One region of the Stenotrophomonas sp. Steno-Z4 genome, then DNA from elsewhere that is predicted to be linked to it. Evidence: riboswitches for the same ligand, from Rfam matches in the RefSeq annotation. Region 1 holds a riboswitch; the other holds the start of a gene.
The links. Region 1 has a riboswitch for thiamine pyrophosphate ahead of AC06E7_RS07705 (TonB-dependent receptor). Riboswitches for the same ligand answer to the same signal wherever they lie in the genome.
Positions count from the first base shown of each region.

Region 2: it holds a riboswitch for thiamine pyrophosphate, as region 1 does, so the genes downstream of both, thiC (phosphomethylpyrimidine synthase ThiC) here and AC06E7_RS07705 (TonB-dependent receptor) in region 1, are expected to answer to the same signal.

Region 1 is NZ_JBWJPC010000002.1:289,197-294,457, reverse strand. Features, by position in the region: gene AC06E7_RS07720 (ATP-binding protein) at 1-819, opposite strand, end outside; gene AC06E7_RS07715 (response regulator) at 898-1,536, shown strand; gene AC06E7_RS07710 (phosphotransferase enzyme family protein) at 1,583-2,719, shown strand; TPP riboswitch at 2,761-2,856, shown strand; gene AC06E7_RS07705 (TonB-dependent receptor) at 2,924-5,095, shown strand; gene pnuC (nicotinamide riboside transporter PnuC) at 5,104-5,261, shown strand, end outside.
Region 2 is NZ_JBWJPC010000001.1:716,159-721,419, reverse strand. Features, by position in the region: gene AC06E7_RS03205 (BCCT family transporter) at 278-1,849, opposite strand; TPP riboswitch at 1,918-2,019, shown strand; gene thiC (phosphomethylpyrimidine synthase ThiC) at 2,133-3,902, shown strand; gene AC06E7_RS03195 (ion channel) at 4,017-4,694, shown strand; gene AC06E7_RS03190 (winged helix-turn-helix domain-containing protein) at 4,988-5,261, shown strand, end outside.

The sequences.
Region 1 (5,261 bases):
GATCAGCCGCGACTGCGCCGACCACTGCAGTGGCGGCAGCCAGCGCTTGTACAGCGCCTCGCGCTGCGCGGCGGTCACGGTGGACAGCGCGCTGTCGAGCGCTTCGGCCAGCGGCTGGCGGGCATTGGGCACGCCGAAGTGGAGGCGCTCGGGCGGCAGGTCGCTGGGCCGCAGCAGGGCGATACCGTCAATGTCCTGCTCGCGGATCAGGGTGCTGGCGACGTGCGCATTGCCGATGTACACATCGGCCTTGCCCTGGGCCACCATCGCCAGCGCGGCCCGGGTATTGGGCGCAGTCACCTGGCGGGCGGCGGGGAAGCGTGAACGCACCTGGTTGCTGGTGAGGAATTCCTGCTCGGTGACCACGCGCAGCCCGGCCAGGTCCGGGTCGCTTGAGGTCCGGGTATCGCCCACCCGGCCCACCAGGGCCAACGGCGCGTCGGCGTAGGAGCCGGTGTAGACCATGCAGCGGGTGCGGTCCGGGGTGAGGGTGATGTTCATCACCACGTCGACCTCGCCCCGGCATGCCGCATCCAGCACGTCTGCCCAATCGCGATACACCCGCACCTTCACCCGCACGCCGAGCTGCCGGGTCAACAACATCAGGTAGTCGTAGCCGAGTCCGTCGGGGCGGCCGTTGTGCATGAATTCGAATGGTGGCCAGCCGCTGTCGTACAGCCCCAGTAAGATGGTAGGGTTCCGGTCGATCCATTCAGCCTGGCGCGGTGACAGCGACGGTGCAGGCGCCGGAGCCGCGATGGCGCCCAGCGCGATCACCAGGCCCAGCACGACCAGCCAGCGGACAACCGAGGTACGCATGCTGTCAGTTCTCCCAGGAGTGATCCGCCCACCGCGACGTGCCCCGAGGGGCCGCTGCCTTAACGGCCATACTATTCCATGAGCTTGCGCATAATCATCGCCGACGACCACCCGGTGGTCCGCATCGGCACCAAATCCGTGATCGAATCCAGTGGCGTGGGCCACGTGGTGGCCGAAGCCAGCAGCGTGGATGAGCTTTTGGCCGTGCTCAAGGTCAAGGAGTGCGACGTGCTGGTCACCGATTACTCCATGCCCGGCGGCGGCCAGCCTGACGGTTTTGCCATGATCGGCCAGGTCCGCCGTCACTATCCGGACCTGCCGGTGCTGATGCTGAGCGTCTCCAACAACCTGGCGATCCTGCGCATGGTGGTTGGAACCGGCGTGCTCGGGCTGGTCGACAAGACCTCGTCGATGGAAGAACTGCCGGTGGCGATCCAGACCGTGCACCGCGGCCAGCCGTATGTCAGCCGGACCCTGAAAAAACGCATCGACAAGATCGGCACGGAGGGCATGGGCGACGATCGCGCGCGCGCGCTGTCGCCCCGTGAGGTGGAAGTCCTGCGCCTGCTGGGCAGCGGCCTTATCGTGAAGGAAATCGCCGCGAAACTGCACAAGAGCGTGAGCACCATCAGCCGGCAGAAAGGCGATGCCATGCTCAAGCTTGGCCTGGACAATGACGCCGATCTGTTCGATTACATCAAGATCCACCGCTTCTGAAGGTGCGTCACCGATCCATGCCCTGTTTGCCGACACTTCCGTTTCAATGACGAACACCGATCACCGCGTGCAAGGCCTGGACAACGATGACGTCGCCGCAGATTGGCCTGCAATCGACGACGCCGAACTTGCCTGGCTGCGCGGGCAGCATCCGGCGCTTGAGGGCGACTGCCACGTGGTGTGGCACAGCCCGCGACCGTTTTCAGCGGCCGCGCTGGTGGAGTGCGGACCACGGCGCTGCTTCATCAAACGCCACCATCGCAGCGTGCGCACGGCCGACGTGCTGGCCGAAGAGCACCGTTTCATCGCGCACCTGGCCGCTGCCGGACTCCCGGTCGTGCAGGTGCTGCAGGCCTGCGATGGCGCCACCGCGATCGCCCATGGCGACTGGACCTACGAACTGCACGCGCAGGGTGATGGCCATGACCTGTATCGCGACAGCCCCTCCTGGACACCGCTCGGCGATGCCGCGCAGGCGCGCACTGCCGGGGCGATGCTGGCCCGCCTGCACCTTGCATCGGCCAGCTACCCCGCGCCCCAGCGCAGCACGCACCTGCTGGTGGCGCGCGATGACCTGATCCGCGCCCATGATCCGCTTTCACTGCTGAAGCGTGAGCTGCCCGACCGACCGGGGCTGGCCAGCTACCTGTCGCGCCAGCAGTGGGAACACGACCTGCAGCGCGCGGTGCTGCCCTGGCACGCGGCCCTGGGCGAGCGCCTGGCCGCCGAGCCGGTGCTGTGGGGACACAACGACTGGCACGTTTCCAACCTGCTCTGGCACGGGCAGGGCGCCACGGCGTCGATCGCCACCGTGTTCGATTTCGGCCTGGCCTCGCCGACCAGTGCCCTGTTCGACCTGGCCACCGCGATCGAGCGCAATGCCATCGCCTGGCTGGATGCAGGCGGCGATGGCCCGGTGGCGCATGCCGATATCGCGCTGGCGCTGCTGACCGGCTACCGCCAGGTACGGCCGCTGGGGGCCGCCCAGGTGCACCTGCTGGCCGACCTGCTGCCGGTGGTGCACCTGGACTTCGCCCTTTCGGAAGTGGAGTACTTCCAAGGGGTTACCGGCTCCCCGGCCAACGCCGACGTGGCGTACCACACGTTCCTGCTGGGCCATGCCGACTGGTTCGCCAGCCGCCCGGGCCGGGCCCTGCTGGATGCCCTGCACGCCGCTGCCTGAACCACCGGGGTCGCAACGGCGGCCGATTGGTGTGAAACTAACCACTGAAGCGGGGGTGCCTGGCGTTGCCAGGCTGAGAGAGTCCCTTGGAACCTGATCCGGTTTGCACCGGCGTAGGGAGCTTGAGCAGCGAGCGCATCCCCCATTGCGGGCTGGTGCGCCTGCGCGCCGTCGCTTCGTCTCCTCTGGCTGATGACGAATCGAATGAACCGCTGCTACCGCCTCACGCTGTTGACCGCCGCCCTCTGCGCCGCCCTGCCGCTGTACGCCAGTGACGCCGACAGCGCCGCAGGCGTGCGCTCGCCCACCGACCTGGCCGGCATCCGCGTACAGGCGCGCAAGCCCGCCGCGCCGCTGGCGCCCTCGAGCAGCTTCGGCAGCGCCGACTGGAAGAACACCCCGGCCTCGGTCAACGTGCTCGACAGCGCCTTGCTGGACCGCCTGCAGGTACGCACCCTGTCCGAGCTGGCCCGGCACGACGCGTCGCTGGGCGACAGCTACGCACCGGTGGGCTATTACCAGAACATCGCCATCCGCGGTTTCGCGCTGGACCCGGCCACCGGCTACCGCTTCAACGGGCTGTCCATCGCCGGCGAACAGCGGCTGGCGCTGGAAAACGTGCAGCAGGTGGAAATCCTCAAGGGTGAGGCCGGGTTGGCCGCTGGCGTGATGGCACCGGGCGGGATCATCAACTACGTCGGCAAGCGTCCCGCCGATGTGCGCAACATCACCCTGGCCACCGATTCGGAAGGCTCGCGCTACGCGGCGGTGGACCTGGGCGGTTGGCTTACCCCGCGCTTCGGGCTGCGATTCAACGCGGCCTGGGATGACACCTCGTCCTACATCGAGCATGCCGACGGCCGCCGCAACTTCTATTCGCTGGCCGCCGACTGGCTGATCGGCGAACACGGCAAGCTGGAAGTGGATGCCAACTACCAGACCAGCGCGCAGCGTTCGGCGTCCGGTTACCAGCTGCTGGGCGGCAGCGAACTGCCGCGCGGCGTGGACCGCAGCCTCATGCTGGGCCACCAGCCGTGGCAGCAGCCGGTGGGCATCGACAGCACCAACCTCACCGCGCTGCATACCTACGACTTCAGCCCGGCCTGGCAGTCGCGCGTGTCGGTGGGCCACAGCCGTTCGGTGATCCAGGACAACGTCGCCTTTGCGTACGGCTGCTACTACGCTGCTGGCTGCGCCGATGGCAGCGTACCGGGCAACTACTTCGCGCCCAACGGCGACTACGACATCTACGATTACCGCAGCCCCGACGATGTGCGCCGCAATGAGGAGGCACGCGGCGAACTGCGCGGCCGCTTCAGCACCGGCGCGGTGGAACACGAACTGTCGGTGGGGCTGAGCGCGTTCCACCGCACCGTGGACAAGCGCCAGAACGTCAACGAGTACGTGGGCACGGCCAACATCGGCGATGCGCAGGTACCCGTGTTCGATCCCTCGCCGCTGCAGCCGGGCCCGTCCGCGCGGCGCCTGGACAGCTGGCAGCGCGCGGTGTTCGCGCTGGACCGCATGCACGTCGGCGATGACTGGCAGTGGCTGGCCGGCGGCCGCTACGTGCGCCTGGATGAGCGCGCCTACGACAAGCGCGGCACCCCGGAACGGCACAGCCGGCTGTCGCAGTTCCTGCCGCAGACCGCACTGGTGTGGCAGGCCACCGAACAGCTGAACGTGTACGCCAGCTACGTGGAAGGCCTGTCGCTGGGCCAGGAAGCGCCGTTCTGGACCTCCAACGGCAGCACCTTCCTGCCGGCCATGCAGTCGCGCCAGCGCGAGCTGGGGGTCAAGTACGCCGCCACCGACGGCCTGATGCTGGGCGCGGCGGTGTTCCGCACCACCCAGCCGTTCCAATACGCCAAGCCGGACGCCAGCGATGCCGGCTTCACCTTCGTGCAGGAAGGCACCCAGGCCCACACCGGGCTGGAGCTGACCGCCAATGGCCAGGTCACCGAGCGGCTGGCGCTGAACGCCAGCGCCAGCGTGCTGCAGGCGCGCGCGCGCGATGCCGGCACCGCGTTCTACGACGGCCAGCAGCTGGTCAACGTGCCCAAGGTGCGTGCGGCCGTGCACGTGGACTTTGCCCTGCCGTTCGTGGCCGGCCTGGCGGTGAGTGGCGGCTGGCGCTATGCCTCGTCCAATGCGGCCACGGTGGATGGCAGCGTCAAGGCACCCTCGTATTCGGTGTTCGATGCCGGTGTGCGCTTCCAGCACGCGCTGCGCGAGCATCCGGTGACCTGGACGCTGTCGGTGGACAACGTATTCGACCGCTTCTACTGGCGTGACACCGGCAGCAGCTATGGCGATTACTACCTGTTCGCCGGTGCACCGCGCCAGGCGCGCCTGTCGGTCACCTTCGGCCTGTGAGCGCGCTCCTGCTCGAATGGAGCGCCGTCGCCGCCAGCCTGCTGGGGGTGTGGCTGATGGCCCGGCGCCGCGTGCTGGCGTGGCCGGTGGGACTGCTGGCGGTGGGCCTGTATGCGGTGGTGTTCATCGAAGCACGGCTGTATTCGGACACCCTGCTGCAGGTCGC
Region 2 (5,261 bases), on a different contig from region 1:
TCATTCTCATGCGTTACCGGACGGTGGTGCGTTCCGTGCGTTCGTTCGGGAACCGAACCTACCAGCGACACCTCGTAGAGCCACGCCCTGCGTGGCTGCCTTTTCCATCCGCACGCGGCCATCTGTCGGGGGCGGCCGGCGGGTAGCCACCGGAGGGACTGTCAAAAACATGGATGTTTTTGCCAAGCCCCCATGGATGGGTTTACGGCGTGTCCCGGAGCGTGGCTATCCGACGGCCGCCCCCTGCCAGTAAGAACTGAAACGCCGCTCTTACGCGCTAACCATCCGCCCGCGACGCCTCATCGCGCGTCTCTTCCTGCGCGGCGATCTCGCGCTCGATCCAGGCATCCATCATCCGCCGCGCGCGCAACGCGCGCCGGCGCTGCAGCGCGTATTCCATGTCGAGCACGCGGTACAGCGACCACATCACCGCCAGCATCAGCAGGGCGAAGGGCAGGGCGGCGATGGTGATCATGCCCTGCAGCGCATCCAGGCCGCCGGCCAGCAACAGCACGGCGGCGATCAGGGCGATCGCCACGCCCCAGGTGATTCGCCGGGACAGCGGTGGGTCGCCGGCTTCGTCGGTGGACATGCTGGCCAGTACCAGCACGGCCGAGTCGGCCGAGGTGACGAAGAAGATCATCAGCAGCACCAGCGCGATCACGGAGAGCACGGTGGGCATCGGCAGGCTGTCGAACATGGTGAACAGCACGGTTTCGTAGCCGGTGCCAAGTGCCCGCACCAGGTCGACATGGCCGAAGATCTGCGACCACAGCGCGGTGCCGCCGAACACCGAGAACCAGAGGAAGCCGAGCACGCTGGGCGCGATCACCACGCCGAGCACGAATTCGCGGATGCTGCGCCCGCGCGAGACGCGGGCGATGAACGAACCGACGAACGGCGCCCAGGCGATCCACCACGCCCAGTAGAAGATCGTCCAGTCGGCCACCCAGGTGCTGCCCGAGAACGGCGACATGCGCAGGCTCATGGTCACCAGCTGGTTGAGGTAGGAGCCAATGGTGGTGGTGAAGGTATCGAAGATGAAGGCGGTGGGGCCCAGCACCAGGACCAGCGCCAGCAGCACGGCGGCCAGGCCGAGGTTGAAGTTGGAGAGCCACTTGATGCCACGGTGCACACCACTGGCGGTGGAGGCCATGTACAGCACGAAGGCAACGGCGATGATGGTCAGCTGCAGCGGCGCGCCGGCGTGCAGGCCGAACACGCGCTCGATTCCTGCGGCGATCTGGATGGTGCCAAAGCCCAGCGTGGTGGCCACGCCGATCGCCGTGGCCACCACCGCCGCGACGTTCACCACGGTGCCGATCCAACCGCGGTGGTGCGCGCCGATCAGCGGCTGCAGCAGGTCGCTGATCAATCCACGGCCGTTGCGGTTGAACTGGAACCAGGCCATCGCCAGGCCGATCAGCGCGTAGATCGCCCACGGGTGCAGGCCCCAGTGGAAGAACGCGTAGCGCATCGAGGCGCGCGCCGCTTCCATGCTCTGTGGGGGCAGCCCTTCGGGTGGGGTGACGAAGTGCGAGACCGGCTCGGCCGCGCCCCAGAACACCAGGCCGATGCCCATGCCGGCGGCAAACAGCATCGACATCCAGCTGGCGTTGGAGAAATCCGGTTCGGCGTCTTCGCCGCCGATCCGCAGCGAACCCAGCCGCCCGAAGGCGAGGTAGAGCAGGAACGAAAGGGTGATGAACACCACCAGCAGGTACAGCCAGCCGGCACTGCGGATGATGTGCACCAGCCCGCCGCGCACGATCTCGTTGAACGGGTCGGGTGCCACGCCAGCGGCCAGCACCAGCAGCACCACCAGGGCGATGGAGAGTCGAAAGACCATGCGCGGCAGTCTAGCCAAGGCGGCATGACATGGCTGTTCACACTTCCGGCGCAGGTGTGGTCTAATCCGCCCCGAAGCGGGGGTACCGCGGCCATGTGGCCACGGTTGAGACAGTCCCTTCGAACCTGATCCGGTTGATACCGGCGTAGGGAAGCTTCGCAACAGCCGATGCACCGCGCCGCCCAGCCCCCGCCTGGAAACCGCGCGCCGTGCGCCTGCCGTGCGCCGCCGCTTCGTCCCTCGCCGTGCGAACCCTCGCACCGACAACCCAGGACGATGCCCGATGAACGCACACCCTTCCGCCCTTCAGCAACAGGCCCAGCAGCTGTCTGAATCGGTCACCCGACCCATTCCCGGCTCACGCAAGATCTACGTGCCCGGCTCGCGCAGCGACCTGCAGGTGCCGATGCGCGAGATCGCGCTGAGTGGCGGCAACGCCCCGCTGACCGTGTACGACACCTCCGGCCCGTATACCGATCCTGATGCCCGCATCGACCTGTCCACCGGCCTGCCGGCGTTGCGCGCGGGCTGGGTCGCCGAGCGCGGCGACACCGAGCTGCTGGGCCGGCCCAGCTCGGCGTTCGGGCGGTCGCGCGCAACCGATGCGCGGCTGGACGCGGTGCGCTTTTCGTCGCGGCTGCAACCGCGACGCGCCGTGGCCGGCGCCAACGTCACCCAGATGCACTACGCCCGGCGCGGCATCATCACTCCGGAAATGGAGTTCGTGGCGATCCGCGAAAACCAGCGCATCGAGGCGATCCGCGAGCAGGCGCTGCTGATGCAGCACCCTGGGCAGTCGTTCGGTGCCTCCATCCCCGCCTCGATCACCCCGGCGTTCGTGCGCGAGGAAATCGCGCGCGGGCGGGCGGTGCTGCCCAACAACATCAACCACCCCGAAAGCGAGCCCATGATCATCGGCCGCAACTTCCTGACCAAGATCAATGCCAACATCGGCAACAGCGCGGTGTCGTCCGGCATCGCCGAGGAAGTGGAAAAGCTGGTGTGGGCGATCCGCTGGGGCGGTGACACGGTCATGGACCTGTCCACCGGCAAGCACATCCATGAAACCCGCGAATGGATCCTGCGCAACTCGCCGGTGGCGATCGGTACGGTGCCGATCTACCAGGCGTTGGAGAAGGTCGATGGCCGCGCCGAGGACCTGAGCTGGGAGATCTTCCGCGACACCCTCATCGAGCAGGCCGAGCAGGGCGTGGACTACTTCACCATCCATGCCGGCGTGCTGCTGCGCCACGTGCCGCTCACCGCCAATCGGGTCACCGGCATCGTCTCGCGCGGCGGCTCGATCATGGCCAAGTGGTGCCTGGCCCATCAGCGCGAGAACTTCCTCTACACGCACTTCGAGGACATCTGCGAGATCATGAAGGCCTACGACGTGACCTTCTCGCTGGGCGACGGCCTGCGCCCCGGCTGCATTGCCGATGCCAACGATGCGGCGCAGTTCGGCGAGCTGGAAGCGCTGGGCGAGCTGACGAAGATTGCCTGGAAGCACGATGTGCAGACCATGATCGAAGGCCCCGGCCATGTGCCGATGCAGCTGATCAAGGAGAACATGGACAAGCAGCTGCGCGAATGCGGCGAGGCGCCGTTCTACACGCTGGGGCCGCTCACCACTGATATCGCGCCGGGATACGACCACATCACCAGCGCGATCGGCGCGGCGATGATCGGCTGGTATGGCACCGCCATGCTCTGCTACGTCACGCCCAAGGAGCACCTGGGCCTGCCCAACCGGCAGGACGTGCGCGACGGCATCATGGCCTATCGCATCGCTGCCCACGCCGCCGACCTGGCCAAGGGCCACCCGGGCGCGCAGGTGCGCGACAACGCGCTGAGCAAGGCGCGCTTCGAGTTCCGCTGGGAAGACCAGTTCCACCTGGGCCTGGATCCGGACAAGGCGCGCGAGTTCCATGACGAAACCCTGCCCAAGGACGCCCACAAGGACGCCCATTTCTGCTCGATGTGCGGCCCCCATTTCTGTTCGATGAAGATCACCCAGGACGTGCGCGACTACGCAGCGGGCCAAGCGGGGTAGGTCACGACCGTTGGTCGTGACCCGCCAGGACGGGCGGCCAAGGCGGACCGTCATGCCGCCTCAGCGCGGCAGCCGTTAAGCTTCGGCCACCGACACAGGGGCAGGGACACCACGATGGCCATAGCGCGCACCACCCGATGGCTGGCCATCGCCCGCCGGCACCCCTCGGCCTGGTTGCTGGGGGTGCAGCTGCTGGGCGTGCTGCTGTACCCGGCCATGGACGAATCCGGGGCCGGCCGCGCGCTGTTCGGCGCCTTCGGCATCGCGGTGCTCGGCCTGGCGCTGTGGGTGGTGCGGCGCAGCCCGCTGGGCATGTGGGTGGCCCTGCTGCTGGCCATTCCCTCGGTGGTGTTCTCCCTCTCGGGGGCGCTGCTGGGGCGGCCGGCGCTGGTCACCACCGCCCAGCTGCTGGAATGTCTGCTGTACTTCTATACGGCGGGCAGCCTGATCGCCTACATGCTGCAGGACCACAAGGTGACCCGCGACGAGCTGTTCGCCGCGGGCGCCACCTTCACGCTGCTGGCCTGGGCATTCGCCTTCGCCTTCGCGGTCTGCCAGCAGTGGTTCCCAGGCAGTTTCGTGGCCACCAGCGAGAGCGAACTGCGCACTTGGATGGAGCTGCTTTATCTCAGCTTCAGTTTGTTGTCCGGGGTCGGCCTGAGCGACGTGGTGCCGGTGCATCCACAAGCACGCGCGCTGGTGATGCTGGAGCAGTTCGCAGGCGTGATGTACGTAGCGTTGGTGGTGTCGCGACTGGTCGGATTGACCATGATCCGCAACGCGCGAAACTGAATCGTCGATAAAAAATTACTGAATCGATGCTAAAAAGTTGCTGAATCGCAGATAAAAAATTCGCGCCCGAAGGCGCGAATGTTGACGCAGTTTATGTGGATTCGTCGGCGAGAGAGGCCTGATGTCCTCTGCGCGCACAGGCGCAGTTAACCGGCATAGGCTAGTATTCGCGCGCTTCAGTGTCTTTGCCCTTTGCACTGATGACGTGTGCGGAATCTGGCGGTTCGTTCGATCTGTGGTTGATTCGATGAATGCTGCGTTCCTGTTGTTCAGTGGTATTACGTAGCGCCGGAATGATCAGCCTGGATAGTGAGACACCCGCTGCCGACCGACTGAGGATCGGCGATTGCACCATCACGCTGTCGTCGCGTGAGGTGGTGGTGGAGGGCGCGCGTCGTCCGCGCCGGCTCACGCCCAAGGCACTGGGTGTGCTCAAGGTACTCATGCGCGTGCCCGGTGCGGTGGTGACTCGCGATGAACTGTTCGCCGAGGTCTGGCCGGACACGCTGCCTACCAATGATGTACTGACCCAGGCCATCACCCAGCTGCGCAAGGCGTTCTCGCGCG